DNA from 2 places in the Mesorhizobium sp. M1403 genome. Region 1 is predicted to be linked to the other one. Evidence: predicted binding sites of a transcription regulator. Region 1 holds the regulator's gene; the other holds the start of a gene.
The links. The regulator HrcA, encoded in region 1, represses chaperone genes, less so after heat shock. The targets are predictions, from matches to a motif close to GTTAGCACTCNCNNNNNGNGAGTGCTAAC.
Positions count from the first base shown of each region.

Region 2: NKH01_RS21395 (co-chaperone GroES) is a predicted target of HrcA. The motif match lies at 9,369-9,397, and genes of this name have one in related genera.

Region 1 covers NZ_JAMYKY010000026.1:3,888-19,084, forward strand. Annotated here, with positions in the region: gene cysK (cysteine synthase A) at 282-1,262, opposite strand; gene NKH01_RS28410 (LysE family translocator) at 1,428-2,045, opposite strand; gene NKH01_RS28415 (PQQ-dependent sugar dehydrogenase) at 2,133-3,488, opposite strand; gene NKH01_RS28420 (hypothetical protein) at 3,590-3,787, opposite strand; gene hrcA (heat-inducible transcriptional repressor HrcA) at 3,821-4,933, opposite strand; gene rph (ribonuclease PH) at 5,066-5,782, shown strand; gene NKH01_RS28435 (VOC family protein) at 5,817-6,227, shown strand; gene rdgB (RdgB/HAM1 family non-canonical purine NTP pyrophosphatase) at 6,227-6,889, shown strand; gene hemW (radical SAM family heme chaperone HemW) at 6,886-8,049, shown strand; gene NKH01_RS28450 (hypothetical protein) at 8,517-8,972, shown strand; gene NKH01_RS28455 (hypothetical protein) at 8,992-9,180, opposite strand; gene NKH01_RS28460 (hypothetical protein) at 9,188-9,370, opposite strand; gene rsmI (16S rRNA (cytidine(1402)-2'-O)-methyltransferase) at 9,546-10,472, shown strand; gene NKH01_RS28470 (YraN family protein) at 10,465-10,842, shown strand; gene NKH01_RS28475 (complex I NDUFA9 subunit family protein) at 11,059-12,096, shown strand; gene NKH01_RS28480 (metallothionein) at 12,180-12,416, shown strand; gene NKH01_RS28485 (flavin-containing monooxygenase) at 12,532-13,767, opposite strand; gene NKH01_RS28490 (undecaprenyl-diphosphate phosphatase) at 13,862-14,668, opposite strand; gene NKH01_RS28495 (glutathione S-transferase family protein) at 14,830-15,197, shown strand, end outside.
Region 2 covers NZ_JAMYKY010000014.1:37,216-52,412, forward strand. Annotated here, with positions in the region: gene NKH01_RS21345 (ATP-binding protein) at 1-416, shown strand, start outside; gene NKH01_RS21350 (peptidoglycan-binding domain-containing protein) at 391-1,158, shown strand; gene NKH01_RS21355 (DUF1491 family protein) at 1,253-1,600, shown strand; gene NKH01_RS21360 (DUF2336 domain-containing protein) at 1,605-2,615, opposite strand; gene NKH01_RS21365 (hypothetical protein) at 2,803-2,994, shown strand; gene NKH01_RS21370 (DUF1254 domain-containing protein) at 3,009-3,557, opposite strand; gene NKH01_RS21375 (DUF1214 domain-containing protein) at 3,550-4,134, opposite strand; gene NKH01_RS21380 (transglycosylase domain-containing protein) at 4,232-6,391, opposite strand; gene NKH01_RS21385 (hypothetical protein) at 7,015-7,176, opposite strand; gene groL (chaperonin GroEL) at 7,259-8,878, opposite strand; gene NKH01_RS21395 (co-chaperone GroES) at 8,980-9,318, opposite strand; gene NKH01_RS21400 (hypothetical protein) at 9,562-9,834, shown strand; gene NKH01_RS21405 (DUF1488 family protein) at 9,831-10,097, shown strand; gene NKH01_RS21410 (hypothetical protein) at 10,094-10,318, opposite strand; gene NKH01_RS21415 (hypothetical protein) at 10,363-10,611, opposite strand; gene NKH01_RS21420 (DUF3168 domain-containing protein) at 10,846-11,256, shown strand; gene NKH01_RS21425 (hypothetical protein) at 11,655-11,954, shown strand; gene NKH01_RS21430 (response regulator transcription factor) at 12,019-12,684, shown strand; gene NKH01_RS21435 (ATP-binding protein) at 12,695-14,107, shown strand; gene NKH01_RS21440 (RT0821/Lpp0805 family surface protein) at 14,217-14,651, shown strand; gene ccmI (c-type cytochrome biogenesis protein CcmI) at 14,771-15,197, shown strand, end outside.

The sequences.
Region 1 (15,197 bases):
AACCTTCGAGATTAGCTGAAACACCCCTCCACTTCGTCATCCCAGGGCGGAGCAAGGAGCGAAGCGACGCGGCGCAGACCCTGGGATCCATGCCGCAACTTCCGAGCGTCGCGACGGTGCAGAGCCTTTAGATGTCGGAAGACAGCGTGCATGCTGTCGATGTTGCAACGGCTTTCGTTTTCTGCACCGCGGTATTCGTTGGCCACGGTCACGGAATGGATCCCAGGGTCTGCGCTCCGCTTCGCGTTCGCTCCGCCCTGGGATGACGAGGTGTCCAGACTCTAAGCACCCAATCCCTCGAATAGGATCGTGGAGAGATAGCGCTCGGCGAAGGAGGGGATGACGACGACGAGGTTCTTGCCCTTGTTCTCCGGCCGCGAGCCGACGACGATCGCCGCCTGCAGGGCGGCACCCGACGAGATGCCGACCGGTACACCTTCGAGACGGGCGACGAGCCGTGCATTGGCGACCGAATCCTCGTTCGAGACCTTGACGATCTCGTCGTAGATCGTCGTGTCGAGGATTTTTGGTGCGAAGCCGGCGCCAATGCCCTGGATCTTGTGCGGGCCGGGTTGGCCGCCGGACAGTACCGGCGAGGCCTCCGGCTCGACGGCGACGACATGCACCGAGGGCTTGCGCTTCTTCAGCACCTGGCCGACGCCGGTGATGGTGCCGCCGGTTCCAATGCCGGCAACGAAGATATCGACTTCGCCATGGGTGTCGTTCCAGATTTCCTCGGCTGTGGTGCGGCGATGGATTTCCGGATTGGCCGGGTTCTCGAATTGTTGCGGAATGACGGCATCGGGCAGCGTCGCGGCCAGCTCGTCGGCCTTGGCGATGGCGCCCTTCATGCCTTTCGGCCCTTCGGTCAGCACCAGCTCGGCGCCGAGCAGCGCCAGCATTTTGCGGCGCTCGACCGACATGGTTTCCGGCATCGTCAGGATCAGCTTGTAGCCTTTGGCGGCGGCGGCAAAGGCGAGCGCGATGCCGGTATTGCCCGAGGTCGGCTCGATAAGCGTGGTCTTGCCGGGCGTAATCCTCCCAGAAGCCTCCAGTGCCTCGATCATCGACACGCCGATGCGGTCCTTGACCGAGGCGATCGGGTTGAAGAATTCGAGCTTGGCCAGCAGATTGGCGACGACACCCTTCTCCCTGGCGAATTTGTCGAGCCGCACCAACGGCGTGTCGCCGATCGTCTCGGTGATCGAATTGTAGATGCGGCCGCGGCCGGGCACGTGTGTGGGGGTGGCGGGCTTGTTCATTGATTTTCCTCCCAGAGGTCAAGCGGCAAGAGTCGGGCGGGCATAAGATAGAGCCATCCGCCGCGCAAGATAGGCTGTCGATCGAAAATATCCGAGTGAAGTTCGTGCCGAATGCCCTCGCCTTGGAAAGGCGTGACAATTCCTGGCCGGCTTGGCGAAAGAGGTCTATTGGCGGGCGGCGATAGCTGCCGCCGCCCCGATCATGAAACCGGCGGCGGTGCGGTTGAGTGCCCTCAGCGCCCGCGGCGACTTCAGGAACCAGCGCGCTTTGGCCGCGAGCGCCAGATAAGGCACCAGCACCACAAGCAGGACGACGATCGTGAGCGCGACTAGGATGCCGTAATCGGCCAGCGTGATCGTCTTCAGATCGACGATGGTCGGGGTGATGGCTAGATAGAAGATCATCGTCTTCGGATTGCCGAGCGTGACGGCGAGACCGGCTACAAAGCTGGATGCCAAGCCGCCCTTGCCTTTCTTCGCCTCCACCGTCTCGGGCGTGATGCCGTTCGTCCAGAAACGCCAGCCAAGAAAAGCGAGGTAGGCGACGCCCAGCCATTTGATGACCAGAAAGATCATGCCAAAGGTCTGTGCGACGAAAGCGAGGCCGAGCACCACGGCCGTGAGATACGTCAGGTCGCCGAGCATCAGCCCGAAGGACATGGCCAGCGACGAGCGGAAGCCGGAACCCAGCGCACGCGCAACGAGTGCGGTGACGCCGGGGCCGGGGATGGCTGCGGCGATGCCGAGGGCAGCACTATAGGCGAGGAACCCGGTGAGCGTCATGATTCGCTCTTGTCGCACAATGTGGAAGTTGGGTGAATTCCCTCGGCCCGGATTCGATTGCGCCAGCGCAGCAGGCGACACCGCCGTTCAAGAGCGGCCGTCTTCGTAGGTAACGCGCCAGATGGTGCCGTTGCCGTCCTCGGTGACGATCAGCGAGCCGTCCTTGGCCATCGCGACACCGACCGGGCGGCCCCAGACGGCGTCGTTCGAGATAACGAAGCCGGTCATGAAGTCCTCATATTCGCCGGTCGGCTTGCCATCCCTGAATTTGAGCCTCACCACCTTGTAGCCGGTCCTGGCGCCACGATTCCACGAACCATGCATGGTGACGAAGGCGTCACCCTGATAATCCGCCGGGAAGTTGTTGCCGTCGTAGAAGGCTATATTCATCGGCGCCGAATGCGCCTGCATCAGTACGTCCGGGACAGTGGCCTTGCCGGCTAGGTCGGGCCGCTCGCCCTGATGGCGCGGATCCTCGTGATTGCCGATGTAGTACCAAGGCCAACCATAGAATCCGCCGTCCTTGACTACAGTTGCAAATTCGAACGGCACATTGTCGCCGAGTTCGTCGCGCTCATTGACGACGCACCACAATGCGCCGGTGGCGGGCTGCACGGTCATGCCCGTACAGTTGCGCAGGCCGGTGGCGACAGTTCGGGGATTTTTCCCATCCGGATCGAAGGCGAGCACATCGGCACGGCCGTCCTCGGAGCCCCAGGCCGCCCCGAGCGGCTTTGATTTGGCCCAGGCGTCGAGGCCGCTATCCGGCTCCTTGCCTATGTCCTCGGCGACGTTCGAGGCGGAGCCAACCGACAGATAAAGCGTCTTGCCGTCCGGCGAGAAGGCGATGTCGCGGGTCGTGTGACCGCCCGACGGGATTTTGGCGACAATGGTTTCTGGTTTACCGGATGCCTTCAGGTCACCGTCGCGATAAGGAAAGCGGACGATGCTGTCGCTGTTTGCGACATAGACCCATTGCGGCTTGTCTCCTGGCGGATAGAAGGCGATGCCGTAGGGATAACTGAGCCCCTTGGCGAAGATCGCTTTCTCGATGGGCTTGGCGCTGCCCTCGGCGAGACGATAGACACGTATCTGGTCGGCATGGCTGTTGGCAACGAACAGGTCGCCATTCGGAGCGACGCGCACGACGCGCGGATTGACGATGCCGGATGCGATCAGTTCGGCCGAAAAGCCCGGCGGCAAATCTGGCTTGGCCCTTTCGGGCCGTTCCGCCACGCCGGCGCCGTTCGACGCGGATTGGGCGGGATCGGCTGGCGGCATGTCTTGCGGCCCGATCAGGCGGCGGGTGCCAGGCCTGTCGGCGTGCCAATCGCCAAAAGCGGCTTCGCCTTTGAGCACCTTCTGATCCGCCTGCTGGGCGGCTGCCGGTGTCGCAACAAGGAGAGCAGCGGCAATGGCCGCAAAGCCGCCAGATCGGATCATCAACGTCCTCCGGGATTCGCCTCGAAAAGGGCAAACAGGATGAGGCATTGGTCGTTCCAAGCGGCCGTCCAGCACACGAGGATTTGAAGCCGAACCCCGATTCACTTGCCGGCGGCGTAGAAATCGTCGTCGAGGCGCTTTTCCAGCGCGACCAGATCGGCCGGCAGCGGCAAGCCCATGGCCCGCATCTCTTGCAGCTTCTCGCGCAACTGCTCTTGCACCTCGTGCTGATCCTCTGGCTGGTTGATCATTTCTTCGAGCAGCAGGCTGATCTGGGCCTTGAACGATTCCAGCGCCATTCTTTTTCTCCTTGCGGCAGGCCGCGGCGGCTCCTAGCGCAGCATGCGCGAAATCAGCTGCGCGGTATAGTCGACCATCGGTACTATGCGCGCATAATTCAGCCGCGTCGGCCCGATGACGCCGAGCGCACCGACGACGCGGGCGTCCTTGTCGCGATAGGGTGCCACCACCAGTGATGAGCCCGACAGAGAAAACAGCTTGTTTTCCGAACCGATGAAGATGCGCACGCCCGGGCCCTCCTCGGCGAGGTCGAGGAGCTGGATCAGTCCGTCCTGGGTTTCGAGATCCTCGAAGAGATGCCGCAGCAATTCGATGTCGGCCTGGGCAGTGACGTTTTCCAGGAGATTGGCGCGGCCGCGCACGATAAGCCGCCCAGGCACCCCGCTTTCGGCGCCTGCCCAGACCGCCAGGCCCTTCTCGACCAGATCCTGTGAAAGCGTATCGAGGGCTGCCCTGGTCTCTTCCTTGATGCGGGCGATCTCGACCCGCGCTTCGGCCAGGGTGCGGCCGCGAATATGGGCGTTGAGGAAATTGGAGGCTTCGTGCAATTGCGAGACGGTGATGCCGGCGGGCAGATCGACGACGCGATTTTCGACGTCGCCGTTCTGCGAGACCAGCACGGCCAACGCCTTGGTCGGCTCGAGCTGGATGAATTCGATGTGCTTCAGCGCCACCTCGTTCTTGGCGGCGAGCACGAGGCCGGCGCCGCGCGACATGCCGGACAGCATCTGGCTGGCCTCGGTCAGCATATGCTCCAGCGTCGCGCCCGAGCCGGAGGCGCGCACCTGCGCCTCGATGGTGCGGCGCTCCTCGTCGGAGAGGTCACCGAGTTCCATGAACGCATCGACGAAGAAGCGCAGGCCAGCCTGGGTCGGCAGACGGCCGGCCGAAATATGCGGCGCATAGATCAGGCCGAGATGCTCGAGGTCGCTCATCACGTTGCGGATGGTGGCCGGCGATAGCGACGACGGCAGGATGCGCGACAGGCTGCGCGAGCCGACCGGCTCGCCATCCCTCAGATAAGAATCGACGATGCGCCGGAAGATGTCGCGCGAACGCATGTCGAGCGATTGAAGCGCGGGCGATTGCAGCGCGTGCGACGGGAGCACGTGCGATTGCGAACCGGGATCGACTGCCTTGGTCATTTCGAGCCAAAAACCTCCGGCCCGAAGATATAGACTTCCGCGGCGTCGGCGCAACCGGTCCATTTTCCTTTGCGCCTCACGCCCCGTGCGGCTACAAGCCGGCCAAGATCCCGAAGAAAGAAAGAAGCCTGAATGCGCCCTTCCAAACGCCAGTTCGACGAAATGCGCCCCATCTCCTTCGAGCGCGGCGTCTCCAAGCATGCGGAAGGCTCGTGCCTGGTGAAGTTCGGCGACACGCATGTGCTGTGCACGGCCAGCCTGGAGGAAAAGGTGCCGGGTTGGATGCGCAACTCCGGTAAGGGCTGGGTGACGGCGGAATACGGCATGCTGCCGCGTTCGACCGGCGAGCGCATGCGCCGCGAGGCTTCGGCCGGCAAACAAGGCGGCCGCACGCTGGAGATCCAGCGGCTGATCGGCCGCTCCCTGCGCGCCGTGGTCGATCTGCAGGCGCTCGGCGAGCAGCAGATCACCGTCGACTGTGATGTGATCCAGGCCGATGGCGGCACGCGCACCGCTTCGATCACCGGCGGCTGGGTGGCGCTTTACGATTGCCTGCGCTGGATGGAAGCCCGCCAAATGGCGAGCCTGGGCAAGGTGCTGAAGGATCACGTTGCGGCGATCTCCTGCGGCATCCATGATGGTCAGCCGGTCATCGACCTTGACTATATCGAGGATTCCTCGGCCGGAACCGACGCCAATTTCGTCATGACCGGCAAGGGCGGCATCGTCGAGATCCAGGGCACGGCCGAGGGCGAGCCGTTCTCGGAAGAGCAGTTCGCGGCCTTGATGGGGCTGGCCAAGAAGGGCATTCAGCGCCTGGTCAGCCTGCAGCAGATGGCGGTGGACTGATCTTCAGTTTATGACGATGAGGATTGATAATCCTGTGACCCCTTCCGCAATCCTGGAATCAGCACTCTACGTGACGGATCTTGCTGCCGCGGAACAGTTCTATTCGGGCGTCCTCGGGCTCGATCCGCTCGGCAGGGTCGACGGCAGGCATCTCTTCTTCCGCTGCGGCGACGGCGTGCTGCTTATCTTCAATGCCGAGGCGACCAAAGTGCCGCCGGCGTCCGATGCCAGGCTGCCGGTGCCGCCGCATGGCGCGGTCGGCGAGGGCCATCTCTGTTTCGCCGCAAGCGCCGACGAGATCGTGCGCTGGAAAGCGCACCTGGAAGCAAAGAGCATCGCCATCGAAAGCGAGTTCGAGTGGCCGCAAGGCGGCCGCTCGATCTATATTCGCGACCCCTCGGGCAATTCGATCGAATTCGCCGAGCCAAGAATTTGGGGCATCTGATGCATTCGCCAACTGTTCATTCGCTTGATGGGCATAAGATCGTCGTCGCAAGCCACAATGCCGGCAAATTGCGCGAATTCGCCGATCTGATGGCGCCGTTCGGCATAGAAGCGAAGTCGGCCAAGGAGTACGGCCTGCCGGAACCGGACGAGACCGGCACCACTTTCGAGGAGAACGCCCTCATAAAAGCCTTGGCCGCTGCCAAGGCCACTGGATTGCCGGCGCTGTCGGACGATTCCGGCCTATGTGTCGATGCGCTCGACGGCGCACCCGGCGTCTACACTGCCAACTGGGCCGAGACGCCGGACGGCCCCCGCGACTTCGGCATGGCCATGCAGCGCACGGAAGTGGCCTTGCAGGAAGTTGGCGCGATCGCGCCTGCTCAGCGCAAGGGCCGCTTTGTCGCGGTCATCTGCCTGGCCTTTCCCGACGGCCAAGCTGAATATTTTCGCGGCGAGGTCGAGGGTACGCTGGTATGGCCGCCGCGCGGCGAACTCGGCTTCGGCTACGACCCGGTGTTCTTGCCCAACGGGTTCGAAAAGACTTTCGGCGAGATGACCGCTGAGGAAAAACATGGCTGGAAGCCCGGCCAGCCGACAGCGTTGTCGCACCGCGCCCGCGCCTTCCAGAAATTCGCGCAAGCCCGATTGGCCGCCGCATGACTATGCTGCTCGACCGCAGCCCGGGTTTCGGCGTCTACATCCACTGGCCGTTCTGCGCGGCCAAGTGCCCCTATTGCGACTTCAACAGCCATGTCCGCCACCAGCCGGTCGACCAGGAGCGTTTTGCGCGCGCCTTCGAGGCCGAGCTGGCGACCATGCGCGGCCGCACCGGGCCGCGCGAGGTGACAAGCATCTTTCTCGGTGGCGGTACGCCGTCGCTGATGAAGCCGCAGACCGTGGCGGCGGTGCTGGATGCCGTGGCGAAGAACTGGACGGTACCAGATGGCATCGAGGTGACGCTGGAGGCCAATCCTTCCTCGGTCGAGGCCGAGCGCTTTCGCGGCTATCGCGCGGCGGGCGTTAACCGGGTGTCGCTTGGCGTGCAGGCGCTGAACGACAAGGATCTGCGCTTTCTCGGCCGTTTGCACAATGTCGATGAGGCCCTGCATGCGATCGGCCTGGCGCGCGAGATTTTCCCACGGCTGTCGTTCGACCTGATCTACGCGCGGCCGGACCAGACGCCTGAAGCGTGGCAGACGGAACTCGAGCAGGCGATCGGCCACGCCGCCGACCATCTGTCGCTGTACCAACTGACTATCGAGGAAGGCACGCCGTTCCATGCACTGCATGCAGCAAGGAAATTCATCATTCCAGACAATGATGTTGCCGCCGATCTCTATGCGTTGACGCAGGAGATCACCGCCGCGCACGGACTGCCGGCCTACGAGATTTCCAACCACGCCAGACCCGGCGCCGAAAGCCGGCACAATCTCACCTACTGGCGCTATGGCGAATATGTCGGCGTCGGTCCCGGCGCGCATGGCCGTTTCGTCGAGAGCGGGCGGCGCGTGGTGACAATCGCCGAGAAAATGCCGGAGACCTGGGCCAATCTGGTCGAGGCCAAGGGCCATGGCGTCACCGGCGGCGAGATCCTGACGCGATCGGACGAAGCCGACGAGTTCCTGCTGATGGGGCTAAGGCTGGCGGAAGGCATCGACCTTTCCCGCTACGAGGCCTTCTCAGGGCGCGGCCTGTCGACGGCACGGCTGTCGGTGCTGCAGCACGAAGGCCTGGTGGCGCCGATCGGCAATACCCGCCTGCGCGCCACGCCGGCCGGCATGATCGTGCTCGATGCGGTCGTGGCGGATCTGGCCCGGTAGTAAATCCTCGAAGGGAGTTGTAACGAGCTTATTCGGTACTAAGATCCAGATCGTGTCTTAGGGGCGAAAATGACACGAGACGAATGGAAGGCACGGTCAAGAGAGCTTGGACGAAGTGCGTCCACATTACTTGCAAATGGTCGCTATGATGTAGCTTACCATATTGCAGGGATTTCAGTTGAATGTGCGCTGAAGGCCAAGATATCTACCCTCTTTCGAGCCAACGACGTCCCCGACAAAAAGTTGGTCGAAGACTTTTATAGGGACGGCCACGATCTTGTAAAATTGGTTAGGCTGGCCCAGTTGGATGGTCACCTGAACGCTGAAGAACAGGTTCGTCCGGCATTTCGCGCAAACTGGGCGACCGTACGGGCATGGAACATCAATTCGAGGTATAAAGCCTGGTCGCAGGTAGAGGCCACGGACATGGTTCGCGCGGTAGTCCAAAGAGGTACAGGAGTGCTCTCATGGCTAAGACACCATTGGTAGACTTTGATATCGACGGCGGTCGCAACCTCGTACACGCTTTGGAAAAAGCTGGGCTTCCCATATCAATCGCGGCTTGGTTATGTTTACAAGACTCTGCTGATTGGCAGCTCTTTATTGCTACACCCGACGTTCAAACGTATGGACCCACCACGATTATCAAGTTTGTTGACAGAATAAGATCGGCCATTAACTCTCCGGTTCGGCTAGATAAGGTAACGGTTACAAACACAACAAACCATTTTATCAATAATATTCCTTTATTTAGCTACCACAGCGAAGCTCAACCCCTTCATCGTTTTCGGGGAGGGTTTTTAGGTGATGTCGATATTGAGGATGGTCTGATCTATAAGATCGATAGAACGGTGAAGGCCTCGAAAGCCGCACCTCGGCCAAATGCCGAAGCTATCCGCAAGGCGAGATCGATCGCGGCCTAGCGAAGGACGAAGTGCCCGGCTAAGCGTCGTGCTTGAAACGACGCTTGCCGCGGTCCTTCTCGGCATGCGCTTCTCCGGAGCGGGTCTGCTTGATCTCGCTCTTGTCGCGCGGGGCAGAATGCTGGTCGCCTGTGGGATGTGATGCTGCGCCATCGCGGGCGCTTTTTGTTTCGAGACGGGTGATGAAAATATCGAAGCGATTGGGCATCGTCCGGTCAGTGCTCCGTCGTGCTGTCGGTTTCGGTTACGGGCTTGCTCTCGGCCAATGGCTGGCGTGCGAGCGGTTTCCTGGCCTCGCCATCCGCGTTGCCACGCAGGCTCTTGTCGCCTGGCGCGGCGAAGCGCTTGCGGCCGGCATAATAGGGTTCGAAAACGTCCTGTATCGTCAGGCTGTCCATCCTGCTCCTCCCGAGATCAGGGTTAAAATTCGCCGGCAACGGTTTCGTTCCCTACTATGGCAAAGGCATGGCGGCCGGTTCACGTCGGGACCCCGTTTGGAACCGGGCGTTTGCAACCCAGGCTTTTGCAACCAGGCGTGAGCCGTGCCAAACAGGGTCGAACGGAGTTGTGCAGGTGACCGGCGAATTGGCCAAACGCAGTTATGTGGTCGGGCAGACCGAGATCGCCGCCCGGCCGCTCGAGCCCGCGCTCTATCTGGTGGCTACGCCGATCGGCAATCTCGCCGACATCACGCTGCGCGCGCTGGAAACGCTCGCCGCCGCAGATATCGTCGCCTGCGAGGACACGCGTGTTTCGCGCGTCCTGCTCGACCGCTACGGCATCCGCCGCCGCACCACCGCCTATCACGAGCACAATGCCGCCGAGGCCGGGCCGAAGCTGATCGCGGCACTGCTGGCCGGGCAGAGCGTAGCGCTGATCTCTGATGCCGGCACACCGCTCATCTCCGATCCCGGCTACCGGCTGGTTGGCGAGGCGCTGGAACGCGGCATTCGTGTCGTGCCGATCCCCGGACCGTCGGCGCCACTTGCCGCTCTGACGGCATCCGGCCTGCCTTCGGACGCCTTTCTGTTTGCCGGCTTCCTGCCGGTGAAGACCGGCCAGCGGCTGACGCGGCTGGAAGCGCTGAAGGCGGTGCCGGCAACGTTGATCTTCTTCGAATCGCCGCGCCGGCTGGCCGAGACGCTCAGTGCCATGGTCGAGGTGCTGGGCGGCGCCCGCAAGGCGGCGATCGGCCGCGAGCTGACCAAGACTTTCGAGGAGATGCGGACCGGCACCCTGCAGTCACTCGCCGGCCATTACGCGGCAGCCGATACGCCTAAGGGCGAAATCGTCATCTGCGTCGGCCCGGCCGATGCGGTCGCTGATGAGCCTGAAGACATCGACCGGCTGCTGCTTTCGCTGGCCGCCGAGATGCCGGCCTCCAAGGCGGCGGCGGAAGCCGCCAAGATGACGGGTGGCCAAAAACAGACGCTCTACCGACGGCTGCTCGACCTCAGGAATGCCGGAAGAGACGGGGCCGGCGGAGACGGCGATGGCTGAACGGCCAAGCGCCAGCCGGCAAAAGGCCTACCGGCGCGGCCATCACGGTGAATGGCTGGCGGCGGCGGCGCTGATGCTGAAGGGCTACCGGATTCTTGCCCGCCGCCACCGTACCAGGTTTGGCGAGATCGACCTGATCGCGCGGCGTGGCGATTTGGTGCTGATCGTCGAGGTCAAGGCACGCCGTACGCTGATCGAGGCGATGGAGGCCGTCGGCCGCGAATCGGAGCGCCGCATCGAAGGCGCGGCCGATTTCTGGCTGTCGCGCCAATCCGACTACGGAAAATTATCGGTGCGCTTCGACATGGTGGCGGTATTGCCGTGGCGCTGGCCGGTGCATGTCGAGAACGTTTTTTACGGGGGGAACTAGGTCATTCCCGAAGTGGGGTCGGTTTTGCCGCGATCTCCGGTTCAGATTCGATTGCCTGTCGTCTCGTCGATGGGAACAAGCAAGTAGCGCCATTTGCTGCCTGGATCATGTGCCGACGCTCACCTGGATTCGCTCAATCGATCGGTTTGTCGACCTGGTCTCCGCCCAGCACTGACTGGAACAAAAGCGTTCCTGCGTTGTTCTCCAACCGTCCTGATGTTCGACGGGCTGGTTCAAATGCCGATCAGGGCAGTCCTCGTGGCAGGCGTGCGAGGACAAGGGATGGCGAGGCAAATGGATCCTGACGATCTCAACCAGGAACGGATCGTCACCGTGTTCGGCGGAACTGGCTTTCTCGGGCGCAGGATCGTGACGCGGCTCCTGGAAAGGGGTTTCACGGTGCGCGCCGCATCTCGCCATCCGGCTCGCGTGGCCCTGGTCTTTTCCTCGATTACAAGGATGCCCGAAGCAGTCGAGGCGGATATATTGGATGCGTCCTCGATTGGGTCGGCCATTACCGGATCACAGGCGGTCGTGAATGCTATCAGTCTTTACGTCGAGCAGGGCGTCCAGACCTTTGAACGCGTCCATGTGAAAGCCGCGGCCGATCTCGCTGCCGTGTCGCGCAAGGTCGAGATCGATCAGTTCGTCCAGATTTCAGGGATCGGCTCCGATCCTCAATCGGATTCGAATTATATAAGGGCACGTGGGCGCGGAGAAGTTGCCGTGGGAAACGCATTTCCCGGCGCTTTCATTGTGCGTCCCGCCGTCATGACAGGACCTGACGACGCTTTCCTCACGACCATTGTGAGGCTGATACGCCTCCTGCCGGTCTATCCGCTGTTCGGCGATGGTGGCACACGGCTTCAGCCGGTCTATGTGGCCGACGTCGCGGAAGCAGTGAGCAGGCTGATCGACGGGCGAAGCCACAAGGGTTCACCCATATTCGAATTCGGTGGCCCGCGTATCTATACCTATAAGGAACTGCTTCGGGAGATCGCCCGACAGCTCGATACGCACGTAAAGCTGATGCCGGTGCCGTTTGCTGTATGGAACGCCTTGGCTGGCGTCGCGGAACTCCTCCCGGCTGCCCCCATAACGCGCAACCAGATCGATCTTATGCGTCAGGATAATGTGGCAGCAATTGACGCGCCGGGCCTGAAGGAACTCGACATCGAGCCGCGGGATATCGACGAGGTGATCCGCGTGATCGAACAGCGCCGAGGCGTAGGCTCGCGCTCGTCTCCGCCTTAGGACGGCCCCCTGATCCTGGCGGGAACCTATCGCCGCGCGACAGGTTGGTCGAGCTTGAAGCCAATTAAAGAAGGAAAAGAACTATGGCCAGATGCGATCAATGCGGGAATGACTACGACAAGGCTTTCAAAGTGACGATGGCCGAGGAGACCTACACATTCGACAGCTTCGAATGCGCGGTCCAGAAACTTGCTCCGACGTGTCCGCATTGCGGATGCCGGATCATCGGACATGGCGTCGAACAGGATGACATCATCTACTGCTGCGCACATTGCGCCGCTGAGGAAGGTGCGAGCGCGCTGACCGATCGCGCGCCTTGATGCACCTCCTTTGGCGTCTCCAGGGCGACCATTCCGAATGACTGCGCCGGCTCATCCCTATATGGCCAGTGCTGTCAGCCCGACGACGACCAGCCGAGGTCCAGACGCGCCGAGGTCAAGGCCGCCGCACCTGGACAAGTCGCTCCACAATGCCAGCCACCTCCTCTGGAATGGCCGGTATGGTGCCCGATTTCCGTGTCGACCCGAAATCGAGGCCGGCGAAAAAGAGACCTGGAACAGCGCCGACGCCATCCTCGTGGACGGGCTGGCCGGCCACATCGAGCGCGCCAGGAAGCCGGACCCATGAGAAATCGCCGGTGAAACCCGTGCACCAGATCACTGATCTGATGCCGCTCGCCGTCCAGTCGAGGGAGCGGATCGGAGGATCGGGCAAGCGCGGGGCAACCGTCTCGGCTGGATCATCCTCGGCCAGGGGCGCATCGAGGCCGGCGCGCTCAATGTACTCGTCGACCAGGCGCTTGGCATTCGCCGAAACCTCGTCGGCAAATCGCATATGGTCGTCGAGTTCGTCGCCGAAGACGAGGCTGCCATTCTCCACGCCCCTGAAGCGGCCGAGCAGCACCACGCCCTGTGCACTCAGCGATTGCAGGCTGATTGTATGGGTCGCGCCGACCAGCGCGCGGGCCTGCAGCTTGCCGGAGGGGAGGACGAGTTCCTTGCGCGGAACGTCGAGAAAACCGGACAGCGTCAGCCATTTAAGTATGTTGCCCCCGCGGTAGCGCCGCACCCAACGGCCGTTGCGGCTGGTCGCCAAAAAGACCGCACGTCCGGCCACCGCCAGATCCTCGGCGATCTGGCCGCCCGACTGGCCGCTGCCGACCACCAGCACCGCGCCATTCTCGAACTCGGCCGGGTTGCGATAAGCCGAAGAATCGACTTGGCGAACTGCCGCCGGCAAGTCCGCCGACCCTGGTGGCCGGACCTGTCGGTTCTGGTCGCCGGTGGCGATCACCACATTGCGCGCCAGAAGCACGCCACGAGCCGCCGTAGTGACGCGAAAGATCCCATCGTCTCTCGTCAGCTCTTGAACCGGAGTTTGGGTGCTTACCGGCAGGCGGTGCCGCTCGGCATAGCCTTCGAGATACGCGACAAATTCGTGGTGGGTTATCGCGCCCCAGGGCTCCGGCCCCTCGTAGGAATCACCGGGTAAGATGGAGCGAATGGTCGGCGAATTCAGTCGAAACGAATTCCATCGCTGCGTTCGCCACGTTTCGCCGATCCGGCCTCGATCGAGCACACGGTGGTCGCGGCCCTGCCGTTTCAAGAAGTAGCTGACGCCGAGCCCCGCCGGACCGGCGCCAATAACGAGGGCGTCAAGAACTTCGCTCATGCATTCCCCCTGCCAACCATACGTCCACAAGATCGTATGGCTCGGCTTCGGGCAAGAACAGAGTTCCGGCTGGGATTGCGCTATCCGCGCCGGCTCACCCCCAGATTGCCAGCCCCGCCAGGCCGACGATGCCCACGACCAGCCGCCACCAGCCGAACAGCGCATAGCCATGGCGCGAGACATAGTCGAGCAGGAAGCGCACGACGATTAGCGCGGTGACGAAGGCGGCGACGAAGCCGACGGCGATGATAGGCAGGTCGGCACTGCTCAGCACATTGCGGTTCTTGAACAGGTCGAAGGCGAAGGCGCCGACCATGGTCGGGATGGCAAGGAAGAAGGAGAATTCCGCCGCCGCCCGTTTGTCGACCCCGAGCAGCAGCGCGCCGACGATGGTCGAACCCGAGCGCGATGTGCCGGGGATCAGCGACAAGCACTGGAACAGCCCGATCTGCAGATAGAGCCTGGTCGGGAACCGCTCGACATCGTGGTAATATGGCTTCGGCTTCATGCGATCGACCAGCAGCAGGATGACGCCGCCGATGATCAGCATGATGCAGATCAGCCGCGGCGATTCGAACAGCACCGTCTTGATGAAATCATGCGCCAGCGCGCCGACGACGGCCGCCGGCAGGAACGCGATGAGAATGCCAAGGACGAAATGCCGCGTCAGCCGATCGTATGGCAGTTCGAGCAGCATCTTCCAGAGCCGGCGGAAATAGACGCTGAGGATCGCCAATATGGCGCCGAGCTGGATCAGGATCTCGAAGGCCTTGCCGGTCGAATGAAAGCCGAGGAAATGGCCGGCGAGCAGGATATGACCGGTCGAAGACACCGGAATAAACTCGGTCAGGCCCTCGAGCATGCCGAGCAGCAGCGCTTCGACGACGGTCTGGCTTTCCATGGCAACCTCGGCGTTGGAGGGAGGGCTTGAGAAAACGGCTTGCTTGTCACGGCGCGGAACTCCCCCTATAGGTCGCAGCACCCTGACAGCCCCTGAATCGGGCGGCCAAGACTTACCGGCGCAGCCGGCGATTTGCCAGTGCGCTCTATTATCGCGGGACCATGCTAACGCTTTTCCACCATCCGATGTTCGCCAGCTGCCGCTTCGTCCGCCTCGCCTTTGGCGAGTATGGCGAGGAACTGGCACTGATCGAAGAGAAGCCGTGGACGCGGCGCAAGGAGTTCCTGGCGCTGAACCCGGCCGGCACGCTGCCGATCCTGCTTGCCGAGGGCGACGTGCCGATTGTTGGCGCAGTGGTCATTGCCGAATATCTCGACGAGACGCGCGGCGTACTCAAGCGCGACAAGCGGCTATTCGCCGAAGACCCGATGGAACGCGCCGAAATCCGCCGGCTGACCGACTGGTACCTCAACAAGGCGGAAAGCGAGGTTACCCGGCATCTGGTGCGCGAGCGCGTTCTGAAGCCGGT
Region 2 (15,197 bases), on a different contig from region 1:
ATCTCGTCTCCAACGCGATCAAGTTCACGCCCGAAGGCGGCAACGTCGTCATCGGCGCCAAGCGGATCGGCTCGCGGCTGCATTTCTGGGTCCGGGACACCGGCATTGGCATCGCCGAGGAAGATTTTGCCAATCTCGGCAAGCCGTTCATGCAGATACAGAACGACTATACCCGCCGGTTCGAAGGCACCGGGCTCGGGCTTTCGCTGGTGAAGGGGCTGGTGGCGCTGCACGACGGCACCATGTCGATCGAAAGCATGCCGGGCGAGGGCACCACGGTAACGATCAGCCTTCCCGTGAACGGCCCGACGGGCCACTCGGCGGACAAGACCGGCGTGGTGCCGATGTCCGCGGCCAAAGCCAGAGCGGACGGTGGCAAAGGGGAGAGCAATGGGTCGCTCCGCAAAACAGCCTAAGGCGGTCAAACGCCGCGGCAATGCCTTCGAGCACGGAGCGATGGCTCTGGGCAGCCTGATCTCGCGCAATCCAGTTGTGGTCGGCGGCTCCACCGCATTCCTGGTGACGCTGTTCTACGTCTCGGCGAACGCTCTTTGGTACCAGCCCTTTCCGCACGCCGGCGCGTTTTTCGTCACCAGGAGCATCGAGCGCTTTCCCCGGGCGGACAGCGACGAGCCCGAAACCACCATCAACATCGTGCGTCCGGCCGCTGCGCCGATCAAGAGCGACCCGGTCGTCGAGCAGGTCCAGGGCATATTGAGGGATCTCGATTTCTATTCCGGCACCGTCGACGGCATTCCCGGACCGAATACGCGCAAGGCCATCCAGGCCTATCAGCAGAAGGTCGGATTGAATGCCTCCGGCGAGATCGACAGCATTCTGCTGGATCAACTGGGTGCCACGCCGACGACCGCGGCCGTGGTGCCGCATCCCGTGCCGCGGCCGGTCGAAACGGCCGCTGTTCCAGCCGCCATTCCAGCGTCCGCACCGGCAAATGCGGCGGCACCTGATCCCCGCATCGTCAAGATCCAGGCCGGACTGAAAGCTTTCGGCAATGACGACATGCAATTGGACGGCGTCGTCGGCGCACGCACCAAGGCCGCGATCAAGGAATTCCAGGCGCTTTTCGGCCTGCCCGAGACCGGCGAGCCCGACGAGATCGTCTACGTCAAGATGCGCGAGATCGGCCTGACCAACTGAGGGTCGTGACGGCCGCACGCCGGTCGCTCGGCAAAGACCGGTTACAGTCTTCCGGCCAATGCTGTAAGGACCGCCGCATGGCCAGGAATTCTCCATGCGCGTAACTACCGATCTGTGGGTGTCGGCGCTGTTGCGCCGGGTTTTCAGCGCCGGCGGCTTTGCCGCCGTGGTCAAGCGCGGCGCGACGGAAGCCGGTGCGGTTTTCGTGTTGGCGCGTAGCAGGCTGGGAGAGATGGCGCTATTCGGGCCGGCGCCGCAGACGAGCTACGATTCGGCCAGGCCGGACGACCGCTTTTTCAGCCTGCTTGGCGAAGGCGACGATGCCGCCATCTTCGACGCGCGGCTGGAGCGCGAGAAGAAATTCGATCCGGATATCTGGGTGGTCGAGGTCGAGGCGGGCGCCATTCCCGTCGAGGACCTTATCTCGGTCAAGCCGCCGTAACTTTTCAGACGCGGCGCGCCTTTGCGACAGCGGCAACATCGGCGCTGTTCGGCTTGCGCAGGTCGGCGTTTGCGGCGACGCGCCCGGGCTTGCGAACGATTTTCGACACGGTGTCGGCCTTCCAGCCGCGGAGCCTGTCCAACGCCGCGTCGCGGTGCAGCAGGCGGTAGCGGTCGAGGAAGATGCGGATCGCCTGCGGGTGCGGAAACTCGGTCGGATAGATGGCGGCCGTGATCAGGAACGCCTTGTCTTCGCTAAGGTCGAGCGCGCGCAAGGCGGCCAGCAGCGGTGTGTAATTTTGGCTCGTGGTGAGCGTCCGCGCCGTTGAAAAATCGACTTCGAGCGCATCGGCGAGCGCTGTCTGGAAGAATGCCGCATTGCCGGTCAGCGCGGTCTCGCGCAGCTTGACATAGGTTTGCGGCTCGACGAACGGACCGATAGCGGTGCCGCTCTCGGCGCGCATCATGGATCGCAACCGGCGGCGTACTGTTTCGGCGGCATCGGAAGCCTCTTGCCTGTTGGCATCGCTCGCAACCACTTCGGCGTTTTCGGACGCGGCTTTGGCGGTTGTTTCCGGCTGCTGTTGCGACCGCACCAGCGTCGGCCTTTCGAGCACTTTGATGAGATCCGCGATCGTTTGATTGAGATCCTTGCGGCGGGCAATGGCACGGGCATGCGGCAGCCCGTGGCGCCCGATCAGCGCGATCAGGTCGACGTCGCTGAGGGCACGCGAGCGGATGAGCAGCGGAGCGGCGATATCGACCCGCTCCTGGCAAAGCCGCCGCACCAGCGCGGCGGGTGCATATTCGCATTCGGAAAGGGCTGCCGCGACGTAGCGGCGCGATTCGACCGAGACATTGTCGAAAAGCGGCAGCGTCAGGTCTTCGAGCTGCGCGATCTCGCGGCGTGAAGGTCGGGTGAGCGAACAGAACGCCGACACCGCGGCGCGGAACAGCCTCTCGGCCTTTCCCGATTCAGCTCCTGCTGCGATTTGCCTGAAATCCGAAGCTGACACGAAGGATACGCCTGACACTCGACACGATCTGGACTGCGCTCTGCCGGGCTGTACCGGTTTCGCGTTTCCCAAGAACAAAGATCAATTTAGCGGCGATCCGTTAGCGCTCCGTTAACCTACTGTCTCCTTAATCGACTATGGAGGCGTTGCGTTGTGCTCCGGGGCAACCGAGAGGAATACGCGAACCATGGGCATGGTACTGTCTTTCGTGCCGCGAACGGCGGCAACCAATCGAGCACAACAAACCGCGGGAACGCCGGCGGCGGTGATCATCTTTCCCGGGGTCCGCTACGAGCAGCGGCCGCTGACCGGCGAGACGCGGCCGGTCGGCCCCGATAAGCCGGGACCTTCGGGGACATTGCCGGTACCGCATCACTGAGCATCGGAAGCGGTTTAAAAATCCTGCAGTTCGCAGGAACTCTGTTCGAGAAACCGCGAGACGATCGGCTTCCAGCTGTCGTCGGGCACGAACGAGCGGATGACGAACATGCCTTCCGCTATCGGCGCTTCGACGAAGATCGCCCCTTGCAGTTCCGCGGGAAGATTCTTGCGGACCTCGATCATCTGCGCCGGCGTCAGCACCACGGTGTCGAGCACGCCTGCGGTCGCGCTGCGGTCGTTGAACGAGTAGATGTTGTGGCCGCCGCGGTCATAGACCGATATCGACCAGAACGGCACCTTTCCCGGCGCCTTGACCCGCACCATCCCCTCGGCAAGGTCGAAGCGGCAAGCCGCCGCATAAAACAGCGGATCGACCGATTTCACCACCGGCGCGCCGCCGGCTTCCGCGTCGAGCCTGGTCATCTTGTAGAGATCCGAAGCCATGGCCAATCGCGACCAGGCGTCGCGTTCGGAAAACTCGGGGACGAGCAGCAGCACGATGATGTGCACGATGCCGGCGCCAAGCAGGCCGAGCAGCACGGCATGCAGCAGGCTACGCATTGCAGCCGACCTTCTGGATCTGCGGCAGCGTGACGTCCGAGAGGCCGGTGCTGCTGGCGATCGGCGTGTCGTAGAACGTGAGCACGAAGTACATCCCACCGGCGCCGCTGGTCAGCAGCCAGTTATCAGGCGCCGGGCGGCTGCCGACGGAAATGATCACCGAATTGTCGGCCTGGCGCAGCACTTGATAGGACTGCAGCGCAGCCGGCCTCGGCTTGCCGGTCTCGATCAAGCCAAGCGACCGATCTGCGGCATAGAGGGTCCAGAACCGGGCCGTGGGAAAGCCGCCCGCAATCTTGTAGGCACATTGCCGCTTGAGCTGCTCGCCGCCGGAATCGCGCTCGGCGACAAAAGACAGTCCTTCCGCCTGTCCGAGCGCCAGCACGCCTTCGCGCGCCACGCGGGCCTTCGAATAGGGATTCGCCGTCGGCGTGCCGATATCGGGGAAGGCGGTCCATTGGCCGATCCTGATGGCGCCGACGCCGTCCTGCAGCTTCAGTGCATACCAGACGCTGCCGCCACCGCCGACGACGGCGATGGCAAGCGAAAGCAGTGTCAGGAAGGCATTCTTGAGCATGAGGAGCCGGGGAACCGAAGGCCGGGGACTGAAAGACTGTCGCTCGGGATATCGCGGTGCGGGGGCTTGTGGCAAGCCGCCCTGTGGAATTGACCGCTCACAGCGCCGAGAGGGTCTCCGGTGCAGCGGGCGCGTCGAGCACGGGTGCCGCCTGGAACAGCTTGGTCAGTTCCTTCAGGGTCTGGGTGGTCCGGCTGGACAGCACCGGCGGACGCTCGGCGGCGGCATCGGCTGCTGCCTGTTCGGCGCTCTTCTTTTCCGCTTCCTCGGCCTTGGCAGCGATTTCGGCATCGACGAAGGGGTGATCGAGGCCGGGGATCGGTCTGAGGTCGATATTCTGGTGCGCATAGAGCATCAGGCGCTGCCACACCATGGCCGGCAGCGTGCCGCCGGTCATCTTGTTGGTCGCGGTGAAGTCGTCATTGCCGAGCCAGACGGCGGCCGTGTAGTTGCCGGTAAAGCCGACAAACCAGGCATCACGATAGGACTGGGTCGTGCCGGTCTTGCCGGCGATAACGATGTTTGGAAGGGCCGCGCGCCGGGCCGTGCCGATCACTGGAACCGCTGCCAGCATGGTGTTCATGTACTTGAGCGCCTGCTCCGACAGCACCCGGTGCGGCGGCGCCGCATCCTTGGCGAAGTCGTAGACAACCTCGCCGGTGCGGGTGAAGAGTTGGCTGACGCCATGCCGGGTTCCGGCAAAGCCGTTCTGGGCGAACACGCTGTAGCCCGTCGCCTGGTCCATCACGGTCATGCCCGATGTGCCGAGCACCATGGTCTTGTGTGATTCCAGCGGTGACTCGACGCCCATCGCCTCGGCCATCGCCTTGATCGGCTTGATACCGAGATAATCCTTGGCAAGCCGCACGGGCACGGTGTTGATCGATTTGGCCATCGCCGTGATCAGCGTGACGTTGCCGGCCGACCCGCCATTGTAATTGTGGGGCGACCAGCTGCCCCAGGAGATCGGTCCGCCGGAAACCACCGAATCCGGCGTGAAGCCATGCTCCATCGCCGTTGCATAGACATAAGGTTTGAAAGAGGAGCCGGTTTGGCGAAGCGCCTTGGTGGCGCGGTTGAACTGGCTGGCGCCGTAGTCGCGGCCGCCGACGATCGCCCTGACCGCGCCGTTGGTCTCGATGACGACGATCGCGCCCTCGGTGACGTTGTATTCCTTGCCGAACTGGCGGAGGTGGAATTCCATCGATTCTTCGGCCGCCTTCTGGATGTTGGCGTCGAAGGTGGTGTGGGCGACGAGCGAGTGCTGGCCGCTTTTGGCGGCGATTTTCTTGACCTCTTCGAAGGCCCAATCGAGATAATAGTCGGGGCTTTTCTGCTCGCCGCGATCAACGATTTCGGCCGGGTGTAATCTTGCCTGTAGCACCTGGCCTTCGGTCATGAAGCCGGAATCGACCAGGTTGGACAGCACGACATTGGCGCGCGCCCGGGCGGCGGGCAGGTTTATGTGCGGCGCATATTTGGTCGGTGCCTTGAACAGGCCGGCCAGCATCGCCGCCTCGGCAAGGTTCAGGTCCTTGACGCTCTTGCCGAAATAGAAATCTGCCGCCGCCTCGATGCCGAAGGTGCCGCCGCCCATATAGGCGCGGTCGAGGTAAAGCTGCAGGATTTCCTTCTTCGACAGATTGGCTTCGAGCCATAGCGACAGGAAGGCTTCCTTGATCTTGCGCTCGAATGTCCGCTCATTGGTCAAGAACAGGTTCTTGGCCAGCTGCTGGGTGATGCTCGAGCCGCCCTGGACGACGGAATTCGCCCGCACGTTCTCGAATATGGCCCGCGACAGGCCAAGCACGTCGATGCCGTAATGGTCGAAGAAGCGCCGGTCCTCGGTGGCCAGCACCGCCTTGATGACATGGTCGGGCATCTCGTCGACCGGCACCGAATCGCGCTGGATGATGCCGCGCTGGCCGATCTCGTTGCCGTAGCGGTCGAGGAAGGTGACGGCGAAATCGCCCTGCGTGCGCCAGTCGCCGGCGGTTATCTGAAAGGCCGGCAAGGCCAGCGCCAAAAGCACGACGATGCCGCCGGCACCGAGCGTAAACCCTTCACTCAACAGTTCGATCATGCCGCGGCGCCAGCCGCCGACGCGGAAACGCCGCGAGAAGATGGTCGCCGCTTCCCAGAACTGACGCGCCCTGAAGCCGATTTCGTAGACCGAGGAATCGATCCACGCATCCACCGCCAGCAGCCTTGCCGCGATCGGACCTCTTCTCTTGCGTGGTTCCAAAGGACTGGCCATTCCAGGATCCGGCTGCGGCGATGCCGCCAACTGAGAAACCGCATGCCGGCAATTTCAGGGCGGCGCGCCTTGCAAGACTATTCGTCCATTTTGGTGCTGCCGACAAGGGCGATGAAGGTAAGGGCGATGAAGATATAGCGGGCGGTTCGTCGAGGGGAAGACGGCTCCCGCGAGGCGTCAGCGCAGGATGTTGGCTGCCCTGCGCGAGTAGGTGGTGCCGTCGAGTTGGGCTAGCATGAAGGTCGGCACGCGCCAGCGTCGGCAGCAGCGACGCCGACCGGATGCCGTTTGCCGTGCGGAATTCACCCGTTGCCGCTCCATTGCTCAACTTGGGCGGCTCAACCTGGGCGGCTCCACGATGGTCCAGTCGAGCCTGGATTGAACGATCAGGCTTTCCTTCACCTCGTGGTCCGCCACCTCATGGCGCAGAACCAACGGTACGATGACGCCGCCAAGTAGCGGCCCCAGTTGCCGCCGCTCGGAGATAGCTTGACCGCACCATGCAGGCACTGACGGCGCTTGTGCGTTCGGGCAAGAATCGCATTCAGCTGGCGCTGATCAGCGACGAGACGCGATAAGGGTCTGGTGCCGCGCTTGCGCGGGGTGCCGAGGATTGGCAATCGTCACATGGGACGCTTGTCCGCGATCTTTTTCGGGTCGCGGCCTATCGTGCCGGCGTCGGCTTTCCTGTGCTTGTCGGCAAGCCTGCGAATGCGATCGAAGCGGCTTTCCTCTGCCACTTTGGTCTTCGTGGCTGCATTTGGCTTCGGGACGAATGCGATCATGGATCGATCTCCTTGCCGATGGCGCGCGCCGGGGAATATCCCCCGGCGGCTGTCTTTCAGGCTTGTTTCCGGCAGCGGCTGGTCAATAGCCCATGCCGCCGGGCGAAGCAGCGGCTTCCTTGGCTGAAACGTCTGTGATCATGGCCTCAGCAGTGATCAGTAGCGCCGCAATCGAGCCCGCGTCCTGCAGCGCCGTCCGCACCACCTTCGCGGGGTCGACGATGCCGGCCTTGATCATGTCGACATAGACCTCGTTCTGGGCATCGAAGCCCTGATTGTGGTCCTTGCTGTCGGCGAGTTTGCCGACGACAATCGAACCTTCGACGCCGGAATTCTCGGCGATCTGCCGGATCGGCGCTTCGAGCGCTCTCGACACGATCGAAATGCCCGCCGTTACATCGGCATTGGCTCCGGTCAGCCCGTTCAGCACAGCCTTGGCGCGCAGCAACGCGACGCCGCCGCCGGGAACGATGCCTTCCTCGACGGCCGCGCGGGTGGCGTTCAGCGCATCGTCGATGCGGTCCTTCTTTTCCTTGACCTCGGATTCGGTGGCGCCGCCGACGCGGATGACGGCAACGCCGCCCGCCAGCTTGGCGAGACGTTCCTGCAGCTTCTCCTTGTCGTAGTCGGAAGTGGTTTCCTCGATCTGCCCCTTGATCTGCTGGACGCGCGCCTGGATGGTGGCCTTCTCGCCGGCGCCGTCGATGATCGTGGTGGTGTCCTTCTCGATCAGCACGCGCTTGGCGCGGCCGAGCATGTCTATGGTGATGTTCTCCAGCTTGATGCCGAGATCCTCGGAAATCATCTGTCCGGCGGTGAGCACGGCGATGTCTTCCAGCATCGCCTTGCGGCGGTCACCGAAGCCAGGCGCCTTGACGGCCGCGACCTTGAGGCCGCCGCGCAGCTTGTTGACGACCAGCGTCGCCAGCGCTTCGCCCTCGACGTCCTCGGAGATGATCAACAGCGGCCTGCCGCTTTGCACCACGGCCTCGAGGATGGGCAGCAGCGCCTGCAGATTACCGAGCTTCTTTTCATGGATGAGCACGTAAGGCTCCTCCAGCTCGACGCGCATCTTCTCGGCATTGGTGACGAAATAGGGCGAGAGATAGCCGCGGTCGAACTGCATGCCTTCGACGACGTCGAGTTCGGTTTCGGCGGTCTTGGCCTCCTCAACGGTGATGACGCCGTCATTGCCGACCTTGTCCATCGCCTTCGCGATCATGGCACCGACGCTGGTGTCGCCATTGGCGGCAATGGTGCCGACCTGCGCGATCTCGCCTGAGGACTTGACCTTCTTGGCTCGAGCCTGGATTTCCTTGACGACGGCGGTGACGGCAAGGTCGATGCCGCGCTTGAGGTCCATCGGGTTCATGCCGGCGGCAACGAATTTGGCGCCCTCGCGCAGGATGGAAGCGGCAAGCACCGTGGCGGTGGTGGTGCCGTCGCCGGCGAGGTCGTTGGTCTTCGAGGCCACTTCGCGCACCATCTGTGCGCCCATGTTCTCGAACTTGTCGGAAAGTTCGATTTCCTTGGCCACCGTCACCCCGTCCTTGGTGATGCGCGGCGCGCCATAGGCCTTGTCGATGATGACGTTGCGGCCCTTAGGGCCGAGCGTCACCTTGACGGCGTTGTTGAGGATTTCGACACCGCGCAGCATGCGGTCACGCGCGTCGGTGGAAAATTTGATTTCTTTGGCAGACATGATTTTTTCCAGTTCGGTTGGTGTGGCAAGACGCTTGCAGCGCGCCTGAATCAAAGCTTGGAGCATCCTTTGCGCGCCCGGCAGGGCGCGCGGCATTCCAATCAGGCGGCCTTCTTGGTAGCCACGCTCTTGTCGATGATACCCATCTCGCTCTTGTCGATGATGCCCATGATGTCGGCCTCCTTCATGATCACAAGGTCCTCGCCGTCTATCTTGACCTCGGTGCCGGACCATTTGCCGAACAGGATGAGGTCGCCGGCCTTGACGTCGAGCGCCATCAGCACGCCGCTTTCGTCCCGCGCGCCCGGCCCGACGGCGATCACTTCGCCTTCCTGCGGTTTTTCCTTGGCATTGTCGGGGATGATGATGCCGCCCTTGGATTTGGTGTCGCTTTCGGCGCGCCGAATGACGACGCGATCGTGGAGTGGCCGGAATTTCATGGGGACTCTTTCTGGGGCCGGCTTAGGCGGCCGCCCCTCTCTATAGGCGCCTTGGCACTCGATTGATAGGAGTGCCAAAAAATATTCATGGGGCATGTCAAATATTGAATGAATTATTTTGCCTGGCTATCCCTTGGTGTTCGGGCATTGCCGAATATTAATGAAATTGAATTTCTGTCTTTGAACACCTATTTTATGGTGAAGTTCACACTCACGACTTTCGCTGCAAGGGAGATTTTACCGATGGCCGAAGGCAATCAGAACATCATGGAAAAAGCTCAGGCTCGCTTCATGGAAAATCAAAAGAAAACGGCGGAGCGGAACAAGGCAACTGCCGAATATCTCTCGGAGGCCAAGGCCAGGGCGATCAAAACGGCAAGACTGAGGGAATTGCGACTGGCCAAGGAAGAGGCGGATCGCGCGGCGGCAGCTCTGAATCCGGTCGCCCCAAAGAGGAAGCGGGCGCCGCGGACAGTCAAGCAGGCCGTATCCGTATCGAGGGAGGCCAAATCATGAGCCTGACATTTCCCAATCCCAGCCGCAGCTACGACGAGGCAAGCAAACGCATCCGCTTCGTCGGCCATGACGGCATGTTCCAGATTTCCTTCTCTGTCGCAACCGATGCCATCTCCAAAGTGCAGCCGGGAACGGCGGCCTCGGAAGCTACCTATCTGGCGGCCTTCGACACGGCTTCCAGCTCGATCCACGATGTCGCCAGGAATGCCTATGCCCGCACCCGCAGGAGCATATATGTGCTGACTGCGGCCGATTTTCGCTAGATCCGTCGCGATCCGTCCACAAGACGCTTTCTCGGGGCTTCCGGTCCGCCTTCGCCCGCCGCGATGTCATGACTGTTCAGCCGATCGACCATCGCGTGCGCATCGCACGTGTTCATGCCGACCATGGATTGCTGCTTGAGCTCGACAGGCTGGCCGGTGAAGACGTAGAAGACGGTCCAGCTGTGAGGACGTTCCATACGCAGCGCGTAGCGGTTTGCCATCTTGGCATCCTTTAGTTTCCGCCCGATCGATGAATGTCGCTCGGTCAGGCTTGGGCGACGAAGAATATTGCCGCCAGGACAAGCACCGTCCACAAAACGACGAACAGCTTCAGGGCCAGGCTACCGTGCGCCGAGAGCAGCTCCCGAGTGCGGTTGACCAAATTCTTGATGGTCATCGACATGGTCGGCGCCGCAATCGCGACCGGCCGCGCCCTGACCCCAAGCTTTCCGAAAACAGGCAGCAGCGATGGCTCGCGCACGAAAACGACCTCGAATGTTTGGAAACCAGACATCTTCATAGCATCGTTCTTCGAACGCCCTGCACGCCAAATGAATTCGCGTCACCCTCAAGGGCGTCCGTGACGCGAAAGGCCGCGGCGTCGCGGGTTCCAGTAGCAGGGCTTATTCCCGAGATCATGAAGGTTCATAATCCGTATGAGACGCGCTGATTCGCGCTTTGCCGGGATGCCGCCATGCAACGCAGCTACGCAGCAGGGAGGTCGACGCGACGGGCGAGGGGAAAGACAATGACCGCGCCACCCGTCGAATTGCAGAAGGCCATATTCGAGGCAGTGAATGGCGATCCCGATTTATCGGCGGCACTGGGCGACGCAAGATTGTTCGACCGTGCGCCGGAAAATGTTGCGTTTCCCCACATGACCTTCGGCCGCACCAGCGTTTACGACTGGGCTACGGGCACGGAGAACAACGCCGAGCAGTTGCTGACGCTGCATGTCTGGTCGAAGTCCGAGGCCAGCAAGGAAACGCTCGACATCATGGACCTGGTCAGCGCCCGCTTGCGAGATGCGGCACTCTCGCTTGGCGAACATCGCCGCGCCCATCTCAAGCTCGAATTCGCCGAAGCCCGCTACGACGAGGACCTTTCGGCCCATCACGGGCTGCTGCGTTTCCGCGCCATGATCGAGGATGAGGGCTGACCGTCGGGCACTCTCCGTAAGAATCGGGCAATTTTGTTCTTGCTTTGTGCCGGCAGCTATGCTACTAATTTCACTATGGTGCTGATTGGCGCCAACGACCCGCCGCCGAGCGGGTTTTTTTGTTTCAGGTCGGTTCGCCTGAACCTGCCTTCGGTTGCCGGATCGATTGTCCCGGATCGATTGTCGAAGTCGGCGCACACCTGAAGCGATTGCCTTCTCCGCCAAATGATGCCGGTTGTCGGCGAAGGATCGGAGGGCTAGGTTAAACTTTGGCGATTTCGCGAGACGGGCGGCGAAATGGCAATCCGGTAATCTCGCGCTTCAGGGGTGTGGCGGGCATGCATTCGAGCGTTCACCGTTCATATCACGTTCAGCACCAGCGCGTTAGAATGCTGACCATGAACATCCTTTGCTCCCACTTCCGGACCGCGGCACTGGCGCTCTCAGCCGCCGGTCTGCTTGCGTCGCAGGCGATGGCGATCCCCGTTGTCGTGCCCGAGCAGCCCCAACCGGTCGTCCTCGCCGCCTCGGACTGCTATGCGATCGGCCAGCAGGTGGCCGAGCAGAATGGCGGCACCCTGGCCAAGGCCTCGCAGTCGACACGCGGCGGCCAGCCGGTCTGCGTCATCGTCGTGCTGGTTCCGGGCAAAGAAGGGCAGCGTCCGCGTCGCTCGGAGATCGTCGTTCCGCTGAACTGAACCGTGCCGTTTCCCAGTCTGCCGGAATCGGCCTATATCTGAACAGCTTCAACAGGCCTCCCGCATGCGCGTACTCGTCGTCGAAGATGACAAGGATCTCAACCGGCAGATCGGCGACGCGCTGGTCGATGCCGGCTATGTCGTCGATCGCGCTTTCGACGGCGAGGAAGGGCACTTTCTCGGCGACACCGAGCCCTACGATGCCGTCGTGCTCGACATCGGCCTGCCGCAGATGGACGGCATCAGCGTGGTCGAGCGCTGGCGCCGTGGCGGCCGCAAGATGCCGGTGCTGATCCTGACGGCACGCGACCGCTGGAGCGACAAGGTTGCCGGTATCGACGCCGGCGCCGACGACTACGTCACCAAACCCTTCCACATCGAGGAAATCCTGGCCAGGGTGCGGGCCTTGATCCGGCGTGCCGCCGGGCATGCCTCGTCGGAGCTGACCTGCGGACCGCTGCGCCTCGACACCAAGGCCTCCAAGGCCGACGTCGATGGTGTTCCGCTGAAGCTGACCTCGCATGAATTCCGCCTGCTTGCCTATTTGATGCACCATATGGGCGACGTGGTGTCCCGGACCGAGCTGGTCGAGCATCTCTACGACCAGGATTTCGACCGCGATTCAAACACGATCGAGGTCTTTGTCGGACGGCTTCGCAAGAAGATGGGCATCGACATCATCGAAACCGTTCGCGGCATGGGCTACCGCATGCGTAAGCCGGAGGCGTAACGCGGAACCGCTGCCTACAAAACCCGCCGTCTCGAACACGCCGTCGCTGCGGTCATGGCCGCGTTCGCTGGCGTTTCGCGTCATCGCCTTTTCCACGGTCTGGGCGATCCTCACTCTGGTCGTCATCTTCACCTTGATCACCACGCTCTATCGCCAGGCCAGCGAGCGCGGTTTCGACAGCCTGCTCTCGGCGCATCTGTTCAACCTGATCGGCTCGGTCGGCGTTTCCGAAAGCGGCCAGTTGACCGGCGCTCCCGACCTTGGCGATCTGAGGTTCTCGGAGCCGAATTCCGGCTGGTACTGGTCGGTCGAGCCTGCCTCGGAAGGCGTGCACGGTGATCTCCATTCGTCGTCGATGACCAAGGCGATCCCGTCGCCAAGCGTTGCCGAGGTGCCCTTCAATGCCAGCTTCCAGCGCAGCTATTCGGCGGACGGCATCGACGGCGAGGAACTGGAGGTGTTCGAGAGCGAGTTCGTCCTCGATGCGAAAAACCGCGCCGCGCGCTTCCGTGTCATGGGCAACCAGACCGAGCTCGAGCAAGAAATCGCCACCTTCCAGCAGCGCCTTTTGACCTATCTGTCGCTGTTCGGCATCGGCATGATCGCCATCAATGCGATTGCCATCCTGCTCGGCCTGCAGCCGTTGCGCCGGGTCAGGAATGCGCTTGCCATGGTGCGCGAAGGAACCGCGCAACGCCTCGACGGCCGTTTCCCGGCTGAGATCGAGCCGCTTGCAAACGAGACCAATGCGCTGATCGAGAACAACAGGCGTATCGTCGAGCGGTCGCGTACGCAGGTCGGCAACCTCGCGCACTCGCTGAAGACGCCGCTGGCCGTGCTGCTCAACGAGGGGCGGGCGCTGGGTGGTCCCAAGGGCCAGCTGATCGCGGAGCAGGCCGCTTCCATGCAAAAGCAAGTGGATCACTATCTGCAACGTGCCCGCGTCGCCGCGCAGCGCGACAGCGTCGTCTACCGGACGCCGGTGGCGCCGCTGGTCCAGCGCATGGTGCGGGTGCTGCAGAAGCTCAACCCGCAGACGGCGCTGTCGCTCTCGCTGCCGGCCACCGACATCGTCTTTGCCGGCGAACGCGAGGACCTGGAGGAGCTGCTCGGCAATCTGCTCGACAATGCGATGAAGTGGGCAAGAAGCGCGGTCGCCGTTTCCGTCAAGCCCGTCGCCGGCGAGGAAGGCGCAGCCAATCTGTTCGAGATTAGCATCGAGGATGACGGCCCCGGCATTCCCGACGACAAGGCGCGCGAGGTATTGCAGCGCGGACGGCGTCTCGACGAGACAAAACCGGGCAGCGGACTCGGACTTGCCATTGTCGCCGACCTTGTCAACGAGTATGGAGGCGTTCTGGCGCTGGAACGATCCGTCATGAGTGGATTGAAGGCGATGGTTCGTTTGCGGAGCCTTCAGTAATGCTTTTCCAGGCGGCCGGCTGCGGCCAAATTTCCGACAAACATCGACATTATGGCCGCGCCAGCCTGCTGACAGCGCGGCGGTCCAGCTCAAGAAAGCCGGTATTGGCATGAAGATTCGCATCGCGCTCGTTTCCGCTCTGCTCGCCGTCTCCGGCTGCACGACGCTCGGCAAGGGCCCAGCCGTTACGGTGACCCCGGCCGCTACGCCTCCCAGCGGCGCCAAGGTCGGAACGACGATCATCTCCGCCATGGGCGGCGGCCTCGTCGGCGGCTCGATCGGCGCCGGCTTGAGCGAGACCGAGAAGCGCAGCGCGCTCGAGGCGGAATACAAGGCGCTTGAATACACGGCGAGCGGCCAGAAAGTGGCCTGGAAGAGCGACGGTTCGGCCCATCGCGGCGAAGTGGTCGCCGCCCAGCCCTATCGCGTCGGCTCGCAGGACTGCCGCCAATACACCCATACGGTGTTTACCGGCACCGCTGGGGCCACAGCGCGTGGAACCGCTTGTCGCAATGCTGACGGCAGCTGGACGCCGCTGACGTAGCTCGCCCGGGCCGTTGGTACGCCGATCCCGGTCCGGCACTATCGATCGGAGCGGTCCCGCCAAAGCGTCGCAGCACGCTTGTGTTGGCAGGGCAAGGGTCTCGTTCTATTGGAAGAGCCATGCTGTTCTGGGTCATAGCCGCAATCCTGACGCTGGGTGCAAGCCTGGCGGTGCTGCTGCCGCTGGCGGGCGGTTCGAAGAACGCGTCCGCTGCCGGCAATCACGACCTTGAAGTCTATCGCGACCAGCTGGCTGAGCTTGACCGCGATATGGCGCGTGGCCTGATCCAGCCAATGGAGGCCGAAGAGGCACGCACCGAAATCGCCCGCCGCATCCTTCGGCTGAGCAATGCCGGCCAGGCCGACGCGACGGCGACGCAGCCGTCGCGGTCGACAAGACTGGTGGCAACGGCTGCCGTGCTGGTGGTTCCGCTGGTCAGCTGGGGCCTCTATGGCCAGCTCGGCTCACCCGACCTGCCGTCGCAGCCGCTCAGCGAACGCCTGGCCAAGAACCCCGCCGACAGCTCGGTCGACGAACTGATAGCCC